DNA from 2 places in the Streptomyces sp. NPDC101165 genome. Region 2 is predicted to be linked to the other one. Evidence: riboswitches for the same ligand, from Rfam matches in the RefSeq annotation. Region 2 holds a riboswitch; the other holds the start of a gene.
The links. Region 2 has a riboswitch for guanidine ahead of ACIRVH_RS37095 (multidrug efflux SMR transporter). Riboswitches for the same ligand answer to the same signal wherever they lie in the genome.

Region 1 (8,542 bases), on a different contig from region 2:
CGTCACAGGCGACGGTCAGGACAGCCCGCAACTCACCGGTAAGGCCGTCGGCGGTGCGGTAGCGCACCCCGGTGACCCGTCCGGACTCGATCAGGAAGGAGGTCGCCTCGGTGTTCATCCTCAGCCGGAAGCACGGCTCGCGCCGGGCCTCGTCCGCGAGCAGGTCCAACAGGTCCCACTGGGGCACCATCGCCACGTAGTTGTACGGTCCGCGCAGCACCGTGAGGTCGGCGACGGTGACCGTCGAGCGGCCGGCTCCGACCGGCAGCTGGACGGTGTTCACCCGGCGCTGCGGCAGCTGGGCGAAGCGTTCGGCCAGCCCCAAGTCGTCCAGAAGGGCGAGGGTGGAGGGGTGGACGGTGTCGCCGCGGAAGTCGCGCAGGAAGTCGCCGTGCTTCTCCAGGACCGTCACCGCGACGCCGGCCCGGGCCAGCAGCAGGGCGAGCACCATGCCCGCAGGACCGCCTCCCACTACACAGCACGTGGTCTGTTCCATTGCAGTCCTGCCCTTCACGATCACGAGAGCAGTAATTCATCAGTCGATGAATACTATACTCCTCGCCGCGTCGGCAGACGTCGGAAGCGGCTCGCGACAAGCGCCGGTCGACGCCCGGAAAGCACTTGCTTCGAGCGCACTCGAACGATCTAGCGTGACGGGCATGAGTAACGCCATCGAACAGATCCGCAAGGTACGGCTGGGCAACGGCGGCCCCCTCGTGGGCGTGCAGGGCTTCGGCGCCATGGGCATCAGCGATGCGTACGGCGTGACGGACGTCGCGGCGGCCCGCGACACCCTGGAGGCCACGCTCGAGGCGGGTGTCACCCTCATCGACACCGCCGACATGTACGGCTCCGGCGCCAACGAGGAGTTCCTCGCGCCGTTCGTGGCCGCGCACCGCGACGAGATCACTCTGGCCACCAAGTTCGGCGTCGAGCGCCGCGCCGACGACCCGCGCTACCGCGGTGTCCGCAACGATCCCGGCTACGTGAAGAGCGCGGTCGAGGCGAGCCTGCGCCGCCTGAACGTCGAAGTCGTCGACCTGTACTACATGCACCGGCGCGACCCCGCCGTCCCGCTCGCCGAGTCCGTCGGCGCCATGGCGGAACTGGTGCGGGAGGGCAAGGTCAAGCACCTCGGCCTGAGCGAGGTCACCGGCGCCGAGCTGCGTGAGGCACACGCCGTGCACCCGATCACCGCGCTGCAGTCGGAGTGGTCGGTCTTCAGCCGGGACGTCGAGCGGAGCGCGGTGGGCGCGGCCGCCGACCTGGGGGTCGCGTTCGTTCCGTACTCGCCCCTGGGCCGGGGGTTCCTGACCGGTGCCTTCGTCGACGCGGGCACGGATCTCTCCAGCAGCGACTTCCGGCAGTACCAGCCGCGCTTCACCGGCGACAACGCCAAGGCGAACGCCGCCCTCCTGGAGCCCCTGCGTCGGATCGCGGCCTACCACGGCGCCACCACCGCGCAGATCGCCCTCGCGTGGGTGCACCAGCGGGCCCAGGTGCACGGCCTGACCGTCGTGCCGATCCCCGGGACCCGCAAGCGCGGCCGCCTTCTGGAAAACGCCGCGGCCACTCGGATCACGCCGACCGCCGACGAACTGGCGCTGCTGGAGCCGATCGCCGGCCAGGTCGCGGGCGACCGCTACCCGGACATGTCGTTCACCTCCGTGGGGCGGGAGGCCTAGGCCCTTTCGTTCGAGGTCGCGCCGGGGGCTGCGGGGTGGGTCCGTTGCAGCCGGGGCCGGTGGTGGGGTTGTGGCAGACGTTGATGCCGGGGCCGCCGTCGTCGGTGTGGGTGCCGGCGTTGCCGTCGAGGGTGTCGCGGAGTTCCGTTCCCCGGTACCGGTCCGCGAAGGTGCAGCGGGTATGCGGACGGCATCGACAAGATTTTTGAGCGGACCCTGGCACATGTCGGCACATCTCCATACGGGTTGACCGGACAGGATGGAGGCCTGGCCGACCTGGAGCGGGCTCGTGGCTTCGCCGTCCCCGACGAAGCCGTCGGACCGCCGCCCGGTGTCGGTGGTGCGCGCTCTTCACCGGGGCGACGACTCCTCAGCACGAAGGAAATCGATGACTCTCCGCGAGATCAAGCCCGGCAACCGTGGCTTCCTCTACGTCAACTCCCACCCCGAGGGCTGCGCTGCCGTCGTCGACGAGTTGTGGCGGCGCACGCCGGCACCCACCGGCCCGGCCGACGCGGCGGGGCCGGTCGCCCTGATCATCGGCTCCAGCGCCGGCTACGGCCTCGCCGCCACCGTCGCCGCGTTGCGCACCTACGGTATGCGCGGAATCGGCATCGCCTTCGAGGCCCCCGAGACCGAGCGCCGTACCGCCTCCGGAGGCTGGTACCGGACGGCCCGCACCGCAGCACTCGCCGGACCGGACAGCGATTTCGCCTTCCTCAACGCCGACGCCTTCTCCGTCGCGGCCAAGGAGCAGGCACTGGACCACCTCGCTGCCCGGTACGGCCGGGTCGACTACCTCGTCTACAGCGTCGCCGCGCCCCGCCGCACCGACCCGGTCACCGGCGAGGTCCACCGCTCGGTGATCAAGCCCCTGGGGTCCGCCTTCCGGGCCAAGACCTTGCAGTTCGACGGCGACACCCCACTCGTCGGTGCCCTGGAACTCGAGCCCGCCGTCGACGCGGAACGCGACGCGACGGTGCAGGTCATGGGCGGCGCCGACTGGAAGTTGTGGATCGACGCCCTGGCGGACCGTGGCCTCGTCCACCACGGCTTCCACACGGTGGCGCTCTCGTACGTGGGCTCCGACCTGACCGCACCGATCTACCGGGCCGGCACCATCGGCGCGGCCAAGCAGCACCTGGAGGACACCGCGCGTCGCCTTCAGCAGGACGTGGCCCCGCTCGGCGGACAGGCCCACACCGTGGTCGCCGGCGCGGCTGTCACCCAGGCCTCGACCGCGATCCCGTCCATCGCCCTCTACACCAGCCTTCTCCGCGCCGTCCTCGGCGACGGCTTCCAGAGCACCGCCCAGCAGGCCGCCACCCTTTGGCAACAACTCACCGGCGCGGCGCCGCTCCAGCTCGACCAGGAGCAGCGGATCCGCCTGGACGGCTGGGAGATGGACGACAAGGTTCAGGACGCCGTCCATGAACGCTGGGCCGCCGCCGACACCGACACCCTGGCCGAACTCGCGGACACCGACTGGTTCCAGGCGCAGGTCGGTCAGCTCTACGGGTGGCACGTACCCGGAACCGACTACAACACCCCCGCCCAGACCACGGTTTCCTGGCCGGCCACGAGCTGAGCCGGCCGGCACGCGGTCATCTGATCCTTCCCGCTGCCGTCGCCGCAATCCACCCGCGCCGGAGGGCACTTGGCCCCGGCGCGGGTGGAAGCCCTGTGGTCACAGGGAGGCCTTGGCGGTGTCGCGTGCGGTGGGAAGCCTGCGGGAGCGGACGAGTGCCGGCAGCATGGCTGCGCCCGCAGCCACGGCGGCGGCTTGCAGAACGGCCGCCAGCGCGAGGTTCTGCGGCAGCGACACATCAGCGGGATGCGCGATCGCGACGTACAACGTGATCGGCAGTCGCCAGCCGCTCCACGCGAACAGCGAACCTGTCCCCAGCCAGCCGAGTGACAAGGGGACCCAGCGGGGCAGACGGGCGGGCCGCCGGCGGCTGAGCATCCACGTGGCGGCGGAGGCGACGAGCGCCCACAGTCCCCACACTCCAGTCAGCAGCCGTCCGCCGGCTTCCTGGTCCGCGGGATGGGCCACACCTGCCGTGCCGCCGAGCGCCCAGTAGACCCAGACGACGCCGATCACCGCCGCGATGCCGGCCGCCCACAGCGCGGGCCGTGGGCTGCGCTCGCCGTCGTCTCCGACCCGTCCCGCGAACACCTCGGGCCAACGCCGTCGAAGGTAGGCGGGCAAGGCGAGCGCGAGGCCCAGTCCCATCCCCACGAAGCTGATCTGGATCAGCGCGGCTTCCCAACCCGGCATGGCAGGACCGGAGTCCTGGTGGTGCTGCGACGCGCCGTCCGACGAGCCGAGCAGCGGGTCCAGTACGGCGTACGGCAGCAAGGGAACGAGGAACCCCGTGCCCACCCAGGCGACGAACGCCACCAGCGGTCCCGGGATCCGCATCCCCCAGGGCCGTACGAGGGCGAGGGCCACGGCGATCCCGATGGCCGCCATGCCGATGGTCACCGTGTTGAGCACCACCCATCCGGTCAGGTCGAATCCGTCACCGATGGGCAGCAGCCCCGCCACCGACCCGACCACCCATGAGATCTTGATCAACGCATAGGGCGTCATCACCAGAGCCGCCCCGTACGCCGCCAGCCGCCCCACCCGGTCCAAACGGTCCATCCGGTCCATCGAAGGTCCCCCCCTTTTTCGCCCCTTGGGAGATCCACCCTCGTCGGCGGGCTCACGCGCCGCGTCACGCGCAGGTCGTATCCCTCTCCCCCATCCGGCGGACACCGTCCTCCCGCCCATGAGCCCGGCCTCCAGAACATGCCGCCAAGTGGAGCAATCGCCGGTGTGCCGGAACCCCGCACAGGAGGCTGGACCTCTTGCAGGGTTCATGGGATCAGGAGTCCGGTGTGCGAAGGCCGCGTCAGCCGAACCGTCAGGCAAGTCGTCCACCGGCACGGCACGCCTCCTGGGCTGGTCCGGCAGCTCCGACGGCGTGGGCGTGCGGGAGCGCCGGGTGAGGCTCGGGCGTACCCGCCGGGAGCCGGAGGCCGGCATGGCCGTCCGGACCCAGCTGCCGGCGCCTCCGGCGTGGATCCGCTGGCTTCCGGCGATGTTCGTCGCGGCCCTTCTGCTGGTCGAACCGCTCACGCCCGTGGACTGGCCGGTGAGCTTCGCGCTGATCACCGTGCCGCTGCTGGCCGCCTTCGCCCAGGGGCCGCTCGTCGTCGCCGCCGTCACGGTCTTCGCGGTCCTCTTCGAAGGGGTCCTGGCCGGTACCCCTTGCTGTGCGGGCCGGTCCGTCGGTTACCTGTGGGACCGCCACTACGTGGCCTCGTACATCTGCACGATCCTGGTGGGCGCCATCGCCACGGTCCTGGCCTCCCATCGGACCCGCCGTGAACGCACGCTCGCCGACATGCGCTTCGTGGCCGAGATCGCGCAGCGCGTCCTGCTGCGGCCGGTGCCGCACCGGATCGGCAACCTTCTCCTGGAGAGCCTCTACCTCTCCGCCGCCGCGGAGGCGCGCATCGGCGGCGACCTCTACGAGGCCGTTCCCACCTCGTACGGGGTCCGGCTGCTGATCGGCGACGTCCGCGGCAAGGGTCTGCTCGCGGTCGAGACCGCCGCCACCCTGCTGGGCGCTTTCCGCGAGGCGGCGCACGACGAACCCGATCTGCCCGCCCTGGCCGACCGCGTGGAGATCAGCATGGGCCGCAGGGCGACGCTGCTCGGCGGAAGCGAGGTGGGCGAACGGTTCGTCACCGCCGTCTTCGCCGAGATCCCTGCCGACGGTCATCTCGTCCGCATCGTCAACTGCGGTCATCCGCCCCCGCTCCTCATCCGCTCCGACGAGGTGCGCGAACTGGACCGGGGGCGGTCGGCTCCGCCGCTGAACCTCGGCGTGCTGGTCGGAGAGCCGTACAACGTCGACGTCTACGACTTCCGGCCCGGCGACCAGCTCTTTCTGTACACGGACGGCATCACGGAGACCCGCGATTCCCACGGCACCTTCTATCCCCTGCTCGAGCGCCTGCGCTCCTGGGGCCCCCTTCCGCCGCGGGAGTTGATGGAACAGCTCCACCGCGACCTGCTGGCCTACAGCCACGACGGCCTCCAGGACGACACCGCGGCGCTCACCGCCTGCCTGCTCGCCGACCAGCCTGCCGCAACGCCTCCTCCGTCGGGCGCGGCGGACGGAAGCGACGGCCCGCGGTGATGCCGCCTGCGGTCCCTCCGGCGTGCACGGCAGGACGTGCGGCTACGGCCACGGTCCCCTTCAGACACCGTGGTAGCGTCCCGTCGGAGGCTCCGACGTGCCTGCCCCGGACGAGATGTGCGCCGTACCCGGCCCGCCAAGACGACGCACGCGCGGAGGCACCGTGGACACCGGCACGCACCTGATCGACTTCACCAGCGCCCCTCCCCAGGCCCGTCCGCTGGACGTGCGGTGGATCCACGGCTCGCCGTCGGCCAAGCACAACACCGACCCGGACATCCAGGTCCACGCCTATGACGAGCACACGTTCGTCCTGCGGCAGAACATGGCGGTGCACTACGAGGCGCCGTTCCTCTTCCTGCTGTGCGGCAACGAACGCGCGGTGCTGATCGACACCGGCGCCACCGGGTCCGCCGAGTTCTTCCCCCTGCGGCGGGTGGTCGACGGGCTCCTCGCGGACTGGCTCGCCCGGCACCCCCGCGACGGCTACCAACTGCTGGTGCTGCACACCCACGGGCACGGTGACCACGTCGCGGGCGACGACCAGTTCGCCGACCGCCCCGACACCACGGTGGTGGGCGCCGACCGCGCCGACGCCTGGCGGTACTTCGGGTTCGACGTGGACCCGGACGCCGTCGCCCGCGTCGACCTGGGCGGCCGGGTGCTGGAGTGTCTGGCCACCCCGGGCCATCACGAGGCGGCCGTCACGTACTACGACCCGGCCACCGGCCTCCTGCTCACCGGCGACAGCGTGTACCCCGGGCGGCTCTACATCGAGGACGTCCCCGCCTTCGCCCGCAGCATCGACCGTCTGATCGAGTTCGCCGGCCGCCGGCCCGTCACCCATGTCCTCGGCTGTCACATCGAGATGACCACCGAGCCCGGCGTAGACTACCCGGTCCGCACCACCTACCAGCCCGACGAGCCGCCGCTCCAGCTGACCCCGGCTCACCTCCGCAGGATCCGTGACGCGCTCACCGAACTCGACGCCGACCTCACCTGGCGCGCCTACTCCGACTTCGTCCTGTGCCCCCGGGCCTGAGCACGGAGCGGCCTGCAGTGGCCCTCAGGCGGCCGTAGCCTCGTCACGTCCCCTCTGGTCGCGGTGGATCGGCGTCTTCGTGCCGGTCAGGGGAACGCCTGTCCCGCCGCGTCCGGCGGCGACGATCTCCGCCACGATCGACAGGGCGGTCTCCTCCGGTGTACGGGCGCCGAGGTCGAGTCCGATCGGGGAGCGCAGCCGGGCCAGCTCCCGCTCGCTCACGCCCTCCTCCCGCAGACGCCGATCGCGTTCCTCGTGGGTGCGGCGCGAGCCCATCGCACCGACGAACGCCACCGGCATCGCGAGGGCCGCCTTCAACAGGGGTACGTCGAACTTCGCGTCGTGGGTGAGCACGCACAGGACCGTCCGCGCGTCGGTCGCGGTGCGCCGCAGATAGCGGTGCGGCCAGTCGACGACGACCTCGTCGGCCTCGGGGAAGCGGGCCCGCGTGGCGAAGACGGGGCGGGCGTCGCAGACGGTCACGTGGTAGCCGAGGAACTTGCCGGCCCGCGCCAGCGCCGAGGCGAAGTCCACCGCGCCGAAGACGATCATCCGCGGGGGCGGCATGTTCGACTCGACGAGCAAGGTGAGCCCGCCGGGACAGTGCGAACCGTCCGCGGCGACGTCCACCGTGCCGGTGCGCCCGGCCTCCAGCAGGGTCCGGGCCTCGGCCGCCGCCGTCCGGTCCAGTTGAGCGTGGTCGCCGAGACCGCCCTCGTACGTGCCGTCGGGTCGTACCAGCAGGGCCCGGCCCAGGAGTTCTTCCGGGCCGCGGACAACCCGGGCGAGGGCCGCCGGCTCGCCCCGGACAGCAGCCGACAGGGCCGAGGCCAGGACCGTACGGGCGGGCGCCTGTCCGTCCACCGGTGTGATCAGCATGTCGATCGTCCCGCCGCAGGTCAGTCCGACGACAAAGGCGTCCTCGTCGCTGTAGCCGAACCGTTCCGTGACGCTCTCGCCCGTCTCGAGCGCCTGTCGGCACAGGTCGTAGACCGCGCCCTCCACGCACCCGCCGGAGACCGAGCCGATGACGGTGCCCTCGCTGTCGACGGCGAGGGCGGCGCCGGGACCGCGCGGCGCGCTGCCGCCCACCGCCAGCACGGTGGCGACGGCGAAGTCCCGGCCCTCCTCGACCCAGCGGAACAACTCCTCCGCGATGTCAAGCACTTGGTACCCCGGCCTGGATGACGCGGTCCGGTCGGATGGGCAGGCTGCGGTGGCGTACGCCGGTCGCGTGCCACACCGCGTTGGCGATGGCGGCCGCGGCGCCCACGACACCGATCTCTCCGATGCCCTTGATCCCGACCGGATCCCTCGGGTCCGAGTCGTCGATCCAGTCGGCCTCGATGTCCGGTACGTCGGCGTGCGTGGCCACGTGGTAGCCCGCGAGGTCGGCTCCGACGTGGCCGCCCGAGGCGCGGTCCCGGATCGCCTCCTCGTGCAGGGCCATGGAGATGCCCCAGATCATGCCGCCCCTGAACTGACCGCGTGCGGTGAGCGGGTTGACGATCCGGCCCGCCGCGAAGATGCCGACCATGCGCCGCACGCGCACCTCGCCGGTGGTGACGTCCACGGCGACCTCGGCGAACTGCGCCCCGAAGGAGTGGCGTTCGGCGGGG
Region 2 (8,542 bases):
GCTCGGCAGCGCCTGGCTGATCGTGTCCATCGGACTCACGGCGCTGGCCGCCCTCGTGCTCGCCGCTCTGGTGCTGCCCGCCCAGACCGCGCTCGTGGAGGGCGAGGGGACGCGCGAGAAGACCGTACGACTGGCCATGTTCACAGGGGTGTTCAACCTGCTGTGGGCGGCCGTGACGATCCTGATGATCGTGCGGCCGGGGTCGACGACCGGAGCCTGAGCGGAACAGTGACGGCAGTCCCGGTTCCTACAGCTCCGCCTGCCCCGCGCCCTTGAGCGCGTTCAGGTCGAAGACCTCGCCCATCCTGCCGAAGCCCAGGTCGCTGGGGTGCAGATGGTCCCCGGAGTCGTACTCGTGGCGCAGGCGGCGCGGGTCGTAGGGGTCCCTGAGGGACTTGTCGAAGTCGACGACGGCGTCGTACACCCGGCCCGCCCGGATCTGCGCGTTGACCTGCTGACGCACCGCCTCCCGGGCCGGGGTCCAGCCTTGGTGGCCCTTGAACGGCATGAGCGTGGCGCCGACCACCTTCAGGCCGCGGGCGTGGGCCTGGCGGACCAGGGTGCGCAGGCCGTCGGCGATCCGGTTCGGGTCGGCGAGCTCCGGGTTGCGCAGGATGTCGTTGATGCCGAGGTCGATGACGACGACCTTGACGTTGGTCCGGGAGAGCGCGTCCCGGCCGAAACGGCCTAGGCCGCTCTCGTTCTCGGCGATGGGGGTCCCCCCTGCTCGAGTTTGTTCGAGAGCTTGGGGGAGGCCGAGGCCGTCCGCGAGGACCTGGTTGCCGCTGATGCCCTCGTTGACGATGCCGTAGCGAGGCAGCGCGTCGCCGCTCTCGACGGCCGCGCGCAAGCGGCCGGAGAGGACGTCGGTCCAACGGTGGTTGGCGCCGACGGTGGAGGTTATGCCGTCGGTGATGGAGTCGCCGAACACGACCACCGTGCCGGTGGCCTCGTTGCTCAGGACGTCGAGAGCCGTCAGATAACGCCAGTACGGGGTCTGTTCGGTGTACGGGGTACCGGTCGCGTCCTCCGTGCGGTCGCCCTGGGCGACGTACGACAGCTGCCGCGCGTGCGGATGGTACGTCACCGGGCCGGACGGAGTGGGCGAGTACGTGGTGACCAGGACGTCCGTGCCGTGCGGGATGGCCAGGCGCACGGCGTCGCTGAGCACCTGGCCGCCGGCCGGTATGACGACGCCGGTGCCGCCGTTGAAAGTGAGGCGCCGCATCGTTTCCGCGTCGGCCGCGGCGGTACCGTCACCCGCCGAGAGGGCGAGGGAGGCGTGCGAGATGGTCAGCGGGGACTGGCCGTACAGGTTGGACAGCGTGATCCGGGCGCTCGTCCCTCCGGTGCTCGCATGCACCACGTTCCGCACCGAGCGGCCGGCCAGACCCTCCGCCTCCGTGCCCGGCTCACCGCCCATGGGCGCCGTGGACCAGGCACCGACCCAGGTACCGGTCGAGGCGGGAGCGACGGACGAGTCGTGGTGCGGACGGCCGCCCGCGAAAGTGCCGCGAGAGGTGCCGTCGTCGGCCGCCACGCTGACGTAGATGGCGGCGCACACGACCACGACCAGCGCGACGAGCGCGCTGAGAACGGCATAACCACGACGCTTGGCCACGCTGCTGTTGTTCTCCCCCGGGAAATGGGAGCCCGAGGCTCCGGTCCGAAGAGCCCATGATCGCCCATGGACCCGGGAGAGCTGACAGGGCCCTGCCCAAAACCCCCTTCCAGACAGACGCCGGGAACTCCTGTTCCGTTCCGGGAGTCGGTCAGGAAGGGACAATTGTGTGCGGGATCACCGAACGGGTGGAGCTGATGGAACACACGGAGACGGAAACACCGAGCCGGACCACGTCGTACCGGACCATGACCGCCTTCACCCCGGCCGACGAGGAGCGCCGGCGCGGGGTACGGCGCATGAAGCTGACGGCGGCCGGACTACTGCTGTTCGTCGCGGTCGTCTACGTGCTGGCCACCTGGGCCTCGCACGAGGGCGCCGGCCCCTGGGCGGGCTACGTGGCCGCCGCCGCCGAAGCCGGCATGGTCGGCGCCCTGGCCGACTGGTTCGCGGTCACCGCCCTCTTCCGGCACCCGCTCGGACTGCCCATCCCACACACCGCGATCATCCCGACCAAGAAGGACCAGCTCGGCGTCTCCCTCGGCGAGTTCGTCGGCGAGAACTTCCTCTCCGAGGACGTCGTACGACAGCGACTGCGCGCCGTCGGCATCGGCAGCCGGCTCGGCGCCTGGCTCGCCGAGCCCGCCCACGCCGACCGAGTCACCGCGGAACTGGCCACCGCCGTCAGAGGCGCCCTCACCGTGCTGCGCGACTCCGACGTACAGGCGGTCGTCGGAGAAGCCATCACCCGGCGCGCCGACGCCCAGGAGATCGCACCCGGCATCGGCAAGATGCTGGAGAAGATCGTCGCCGACGGCGGCCACAAACGGGTGGTCGACCTCGTGGTCGCCCGCGCCCACGACTGGCTCGTCATCCACCGGGACGACGTGATGGTCGCCGTCGAAGGCGGCGCACCCGGCTGGACCCCGCGATTCGTGGACCGGAAGGTCGGCGAACGCGTCTACAAGGAGCTGCTGCGCTTCGCCACCGAGATGCGCGACATGCCCTCCCACCCCGCACGCGGCGCCCTCGACCGCTTCCTCACCGACTTCGCCTCCGACCTCCAGTCCGACACGGACACCCGCGCCCGGGTCGAGCGGCTCAAGGGCGAGGTGCTGGGCCGCGGCGAGGTACAGGACCTGATCGCCTCCGCCTGGACGGCCGTCCGCTCCATGATCGTCGCCGCGGCCGAGGACGAACGCAGCGAGCTGCGACTGCGGGTACGGGCCGCCCTGCTCTCCCTGGGCTCCCGGATGGCCGCCGAACCCAAGGTCCAGGAGAAGGTCGACAGCTGGGTCGAGGGCGTGGCCGTGCACATCGTCACGACCTACCGCAAGGAGATCACCTCCCTGATCACCGACACCGTGGCCGGCTGGGACGCCGAACACACCACCCGCAAGATCGAGGCCCACATCGGCCGCGACCTGCAGTTCATCCGGATCAACGGCACCGTGGTCGGCTCACTCGCGGGCCTGCTGATCTACGTGATCTCCCGCAGCCTCGGAGCCTGACCCCCGCCCCCCGAACCCCGGCCACCCAGGAATACTGACCCCCATGACCCGCCTGATCCTCGCCACCCGCAACGCCGGAAAGATCACCGAGCTGAGGGCCATCCTCGCCGAAGCCGGACTCCCCCACGAACTCGTCGGCGCGGACGCCTACCCCGACATCCCCGACGTCAAGGAAACCGGCGTCACCTTCGCCGAGAACGCCCTCCTCAAGGCCCACGCCCTGGCCCGGGCCACCGGCCTCCCCGCCGTCGCCGACGACTCCGGCCTCTGCGTCGACGTCCTGAACGGCGCCCCCGGCATCTTCTCCGCCCGCTGGGCAGGCAGCCACGGCAACGACAAGGCCAACCTGGACCTGCTGCTCGCTCAGCTCGCGGACATCGCGGAGGAACACCGGGGCGCCCACTTCGCCTGCGCGGCGGCACTGGCCCTGCCGGACGGCACGGAGCGGGTCGTCGAGGGCCAGCTGCGGGGTGTACTGCGGCATGCTCCGTCGGGGACGAACGGCTTCGGCTACGACCCGATCCTGCAGCCTGAAGGCGAGACTCGGACTTGCGCCGAGCTGAGCCCGGAGGAGAAGAACGCGATCAGCCATCGGGGGAAGGCGTTCCGGGCGTTGGTGCCGGTTGTGCGGGAGTTGTTGGGCTGAGACAAGGGAGAGGGGCCACCCAGATGGGTGGCCCCTCTCAGCGTGCGGCCGGTGGGACTCGAACCCACACGGGTGTTAACCCACTGGGACCTAAACCCAGCATGACTGCCAAATTCCATCACGGCCGCTCAAAAACGGTCATCCTGCCTGACCGAAGACGTTCAGTGTACGGGGGAACAGGTCACCCCGCGAGAGGCGCCCTCCCCTTCTGGCGACACCACGTCTCCGTCAGAGCATGGCAGTTGGGACACAGGTACCGCAGGTTCTCGCGACGATTGTCGCGCCAGTCTCCGTTGACGTGGTCGATCTGCAAGGTGATCGACTGCCCCAGCCATTCGCCAGTGTTGCCGCAACTTTCACACGCGTACGGCACTCCGATCTCGGCCAGGGCTCGGTGGAGCTGAGTCCTGTTGGCCCGCCCTGCATGGTCGGGTAGGACAATCAGTACTCGGTGGGCGGTGGGTGCGGGTGCCGGGCGCTCCGGTCGCCCCCAACTTCGGCGCTTGAAGTGGCTTGTGTCGAGGTCGAGGCGGGCTGCCGCACGCCGAACGCGCCGATGATTGGTGTCGTTCACCTCCAGGCCGAGGCCACGCATCACGTCGGCGTAACTCATGGAATCTCGTACAAGTTCTCGGATCCTGTCCTCGGGAATCGGTACACGCCGGTGAGAGAAGTGCCCCACGTCGATACCCCGAGCGTGAAGCATTCGACCCAGCGTCGCGCGTGAGCGGCTGTCGTCCGGTACACCCAGCGCGCGGGCCACGCCGCGCACGCCGGTCGCTGACGCCGCAGCTTCCTTCAGCTCCTCGGTTGTGAAGGGCAGGTCCAACTCGGCGCGATCCATACCGGGAAAGTGGCTGACGTCGATGCCCGCCGCATCGATGCGACGTCGAATGTGGGACAGAGTTCCGGTTGCCGGGGTGGCACCTAGCTTCAGAGCTACTTCGCGCAGCGACGACGACGAGGCGGCAGCCTCAGCGATGGCGGCATCCGAGTACTTGCGCCAAGGGCTGCGCTTCACGAAGTGGCTCGTGTCCAGTCCGTGTCCGGCGACTTTGTCCTGAAGCACTCGCCGCTGCCCCCCGCTCGCCTTGAGGCCGAGCCGTCGCATCAGGTCTGTCCAGTTACGGGCTTCAGGGATGATCGACGCGAGTCGTTCCCTGCTGTACGGATCCGGTAGATCCCGCTCTACCGCGCCGTGCTCATGCGTGACTCCCTGTGGCGGGTTCGATACCTGCCGCATACTCACACGCCCCTCCCCTTGCGTTCGCACGTTCGTGACCTCGTACGGAGTAACGAACCGTTTATCGGACAGTCACGCGCGGAATGAGAACGGCCCACGCCGGGGTATCCCGGGGCGGGCCGTTGGGCGGCAGAAGTGTGCCGGCTGGGGCTCAGATCGCCAGGTCCTTGATGATCTTGGCTACGTGGCCGGTCGCCTTGACGTTGTAGAGGGCTCGTTCGACCTTGCCCTCCTCGTCGACGATCACGGTGGAGCGGATGACGCCGACGACGGTCTTGCCGTAGAGCTTCTTCTCGCCGAAGGCGCCGTACGCCTCCAGGACCTTCTTGTCGGGGTCGGCGACCAGCGTGACCTTCAGGGACTCCTTCTCGCGGAACTTGGCCAGCTTCTCCGGCTTGTCGGGGGAGACGCCGATGACGTCGTAGCCGGCGGAGGCCAGGACCTCGAGGTTGTCCGTGAAGTCGCAGGCCTGCTTGGTGCAGCCGGGAGTCAGGGCCGCGGGGTAGAAGTAGACGATGACCTTGCGGCCCTTGTGGTCCGACAGGGACACCTCGTTGCCGTCGGCGTCGGGCAGGGTGAAGGCGGGGGCCACGTCACCGGGCTGGAGTCGCTCGCTCATCGGTCCAGCGTAACGGGGGGCGTTGCGGCGCGGTGGCGGCTGGAGCTGACAGACTGTCCGGGACAGTATCAGGAGACTTCGGAGGCCGTACGGTGGCGGACACGTCGGACACCAGAACCCCGGCGCAGATCGAGGCGGACATCAAGCGCCGTCGCGACGTGCTGGCCGAGACGCTCGACGAGATCGGGGTGCGGGTGCATCCGCAGACGATCGTCGCGGACGCCAGGGCCAAGGTCGTCGCCAATATCGATCACACGGTCGGGCGGGCCTACGTCCAGGTCAACCGGGTGGTGAGTGAGGTGCGGGCGCAGTTCGTGGACGAGGAGGGCGCGGCGCGGCTGGAGCGGGTCGTGCCGGTCGCGCTGGTCGTCGTCGGGGTCGTGGGGCTGCTCGCGGTGGGGTCGCGGCGGCGTAAGCGCTGACCACCCGGGGTCGTACGAGTCCGTCCGAGGCAGGTAGGTTCGAGGCGTGAGCGCCAACAGAAACAGCAACCCTCAGCACGACAAGCTGCCCATCCGGATGCTGCACGACCGGGTTCTCGTGCGGCAGGACGCCGGTGAGGGCGAGCGGCGGTCGGGTGGCGGCATCCTGATTCCCGCGACCGCGGCGGTCGGGCGGCGGCTGGCCTGGGCCGAGGTCGTCGCGGTGGGGCAGAACGTACGGACCGTGGAGCCGGGTGACCGGGTTCTGTTCGATCCGGAGGACCGGGCCGAGGTCGAGGTGCGGGGCGTGGCGTACGTGCTCATGCGGGAGCGTGATCTGCACGCGGTGGCCGCCGACCGGTTCGAGGGCGGCGAGGACTCCACCGGCCTGTACCTCTGATCAGAAGCCGAGAAGGGGCTGGTGACCGTTGTCACCAGCCCCTTTGTCGTTCCTTTGCTATGTTCGAAGGAGCCCGACGAGACGCGCCGTACCGGGATGCAGGCAAAGACGACGCACCGCAGAGAGTCGTCCGTTCGTCTCGGAGGTGTGTTGTCGTGGCCTGGGTGCTGCTTGTCGTGGCCGGTCTGCTCGAGGTCGGCTGGTCGATCGGGATGAAGTACACCGACGGGTTCACGCGGGTCGTGCCCAGTGTGCTCACCGGTGCCGGGATCGTGGCCAGCATGGTGCTGCTGTCGTACGCCGCCAGGTCGCTGCCGATCGGTACCGCCTACGGGGTGTGGGTGGGGATCGGGGCGGCCGGGGCGGCGGTGCTCGGCATGGTGGTGCTGGGTGAGCCGGTCACCGCCGCCCGGATCTTCTTCGTCTGTCTGCTGCTGGTCGCCGTCGTGGGGCTGAAGGCGACCAGCGGTCACTGACCCTTCCTAAGGTTGGCCTCCGGCGTCGCCGGTGGTGCCTGTGGTGCCACCGGGGGTTCCTCCGCCCGTGGTCGTCGTGCCGCCGCCGGGGGTGCCTCCGCCGGTGGTCGTGCCCCCGGCCGTGGTGCCGCCGGCCGTGTCGCCGCCGGTGGTGTCGCCGCCGGTGGTGGTCGTACCGCCGCCGTCCGTGGTGGTGCCGCCGCCGGGGGTGCCGCCGGTGTCCTGGCCGGCCGTGTCCTGGCCGCCGGTGGTGGTGCCGGTGGTCGGGGTCCCGGTCGGGCCGCCGTTGTCCTGGCCGCCGGTGGTGGTGGCGCCGCCGGTGTCCTGGCCGCCGGTGGTGGTGGTGCCGTCGGTCGGGGCCTGCGTGCCGGGTGCCTGGACGTCGGCGCCCTGCTGCAGCTGGAGGTCGAAGTCGGTGGCCGGCTTGCCCTTGAGGGCGTCCTTGGTGAACTGGGCCCAGATCTGGGTGGGTGCGCCGCCGCCGTTGATGCGCGGCAGACCCATCGCGCCGTACAGCGGCTTGTGGGCCGCGGTGACCGGGTCCTGGCCCATGACGGAGACGACGGTGGCGAGGTCGGGGGTGTAGCCCGCGAACCAGGCTGCGGTGTCCTCCTCGGCGGTGCCGGTCTTGCCGGCGGCGGGGCGGCCGGCGGCCTGGGCGGCGGTGGCGGTGCCGGACTGGACCACGCTCTGCAGGACGGAGGTGGTGGTGTCGGCGGCCTCGCGGCTGACGGCCTGCTTGACGGGCTCGTCGGGGAGCTTGATCTCGTCGGTGCCGGCGTTGGTGATCTTCTCGACCATCGTGTACGTGCCGTGCTTGCCGTGGTTGGCGAGGGTCGCGTACGACTCCGCCATGTCCAGGACGCTGGCGGTGGCGGTGCCGAGGGCGATGGACGGGTAGGGCTGGAGGTCCTTGGTGTCGGCGGGGACGCCGAGGGCCACGGCGGTCTGCTTGACCTTGGACGGGCCGACGTCGACGGCCATCTGCGCGTACACGGAGTTCACCGACAGGTCGGTGGCCTTGCGGACGGTGATGTCGCCGTAGGACTTGGAGTCCTCGTTCTCGGGGGCGTAGGGGCCGCCGCTCCAGCCCTGGACGGGCCGCTTGTTGGTGCCGTCGTAGTAGGTGTTCGGGGTGATGGTCTGGCCGTCCTGGGTGGTCGAGCCGTTCTGGACCGCGGAGGTGAACACGAACGGCTTGAAGGTGGAGCCGACCTGGAAGTCACCGCGGGTGGCGCCGTTGGTGTACTGCTTCACGTAGTCGACGCCGCCGTACATGGCGACGACCTTGCCGGTCTTGGGGTCGACGGAGGCGCCGCCGGCGCGGACGGCGTTGTCGACCTTGTTCTTCTTGTTCAGCTTGGACATCAGCTGGTCGTCGACGGCCTTGACGAAGGCGTCCTGCTTGTCCTTCTGGATGGTGGTGGTGATGCGGTAGCCGCCGAGGGCCAGCTTGTCGGGGTCGATGATGTTGTTGGTGGTCAGGTAGTGCTTGACCGCCTCGACGAGGTAGCCGCGCTGGCCGGAGAGGCCGGTGGAGATGGTCTGTTCCTTCGGCATGGGGAACTTCATGCCGGCGCGCTTGGTCTCGCTGAGCCAGCCCT

Region 1: linked by a shared signal. The riboswitch ahead of ACIRVH_RS26555 (MBL fold metallo-hydrolase) and the one ahead of ACIRVH_RS37095 (multidrug efflux SMR transporter) in region 2 are both predicted to bind guanidine.

Annotation. Positions count from the first base shown of each region.
Region 1 covers NZ_JBIWPG010000012.1:205,015-213,556, forward strand. The annotation lists gene ACIRVH_RS26530 (FAD-dependent oxidoreductase) at 1-496, opposite strand, end outside; gene ACIRVH_RS26535 (aldo/keto reductase) at 660-1,685, shown strand; gene ACIRVH_RS26540 (enoyl-[acyl-carrier-protein] reductase FabV) at 2,074-3,273, shown strand; gene ACIRVH_RS26545 (hypothetical protein) at 3,373-4,335, opposite strand; gene ACIRVH_RS26550 (PP2C family protein-serine/threonine phosphatase) at 4,679-5,881, shown strand; guanidine-III (ykkC-III) riboswitch at 5,965-6,032, shown strand; gene ACIRVH_RS26555 (MBL fold metallo-hydrolase) at 6,045-6,923, shown strand; gene ACIRVH_RS26560 (XdhC family protein) at 6,948-8,090, opposite strand; gene ACIRVH_RS26565 (xanthine dehydrogenase family protein molybdopterin-binding subunit) at 8,083-8,542, opposite strand, start outside.
Region 2 covers NZ_JBIWPG010000022.1:157,081-165,622, reverse strand. The annotation lists gene ACIRVH_RS37140 (hypothetical protein) at 1-220, shown strand, start outside; gene ACIRVH_RS37135 (SGNH/GDSL hydrolase family protein) at 248-1,621, opposite strand; gene ACIRVH_RS37130 (DUF445 domain-containing protein) at 1,819-3,132, shown strand; gene rdgB (RdgB/HAM1 family non-canonical purine NTP pyrophosphatase) at 3,176-3,778, shown strand; tRNA gene ACIRVH_RS37120 (tRNA-Leu) at 3,822-3,906, opposite strand; gene ACIRVH_RS37115 (HNH endonuclease signature motif containing protein) at 3,960-5,021, opposite strand; gene bcp (thioredoxin-dependent thiol peroxidase) at 5,173-5,640, opposite strand; gene ACIRVH_RS37105 (DUF3618 domain-containing protein) at 5,733-6,062, shown strand; gene ACIRVH_RS37100 (GroES family chaperonin) at 6,160-6,462, shown strand; guanidine-III (ykkC-III) riboswitch at 6,509-6,580, shown strand; gene ACIRVH_RS37095 (multidrug efflux SMR transporter) at 6,618-6,938, shown strand; gene ACIRVH_RS37090 (transglycosylase domain-containing protein) at 6,945-8,542, opposite strand, start outside.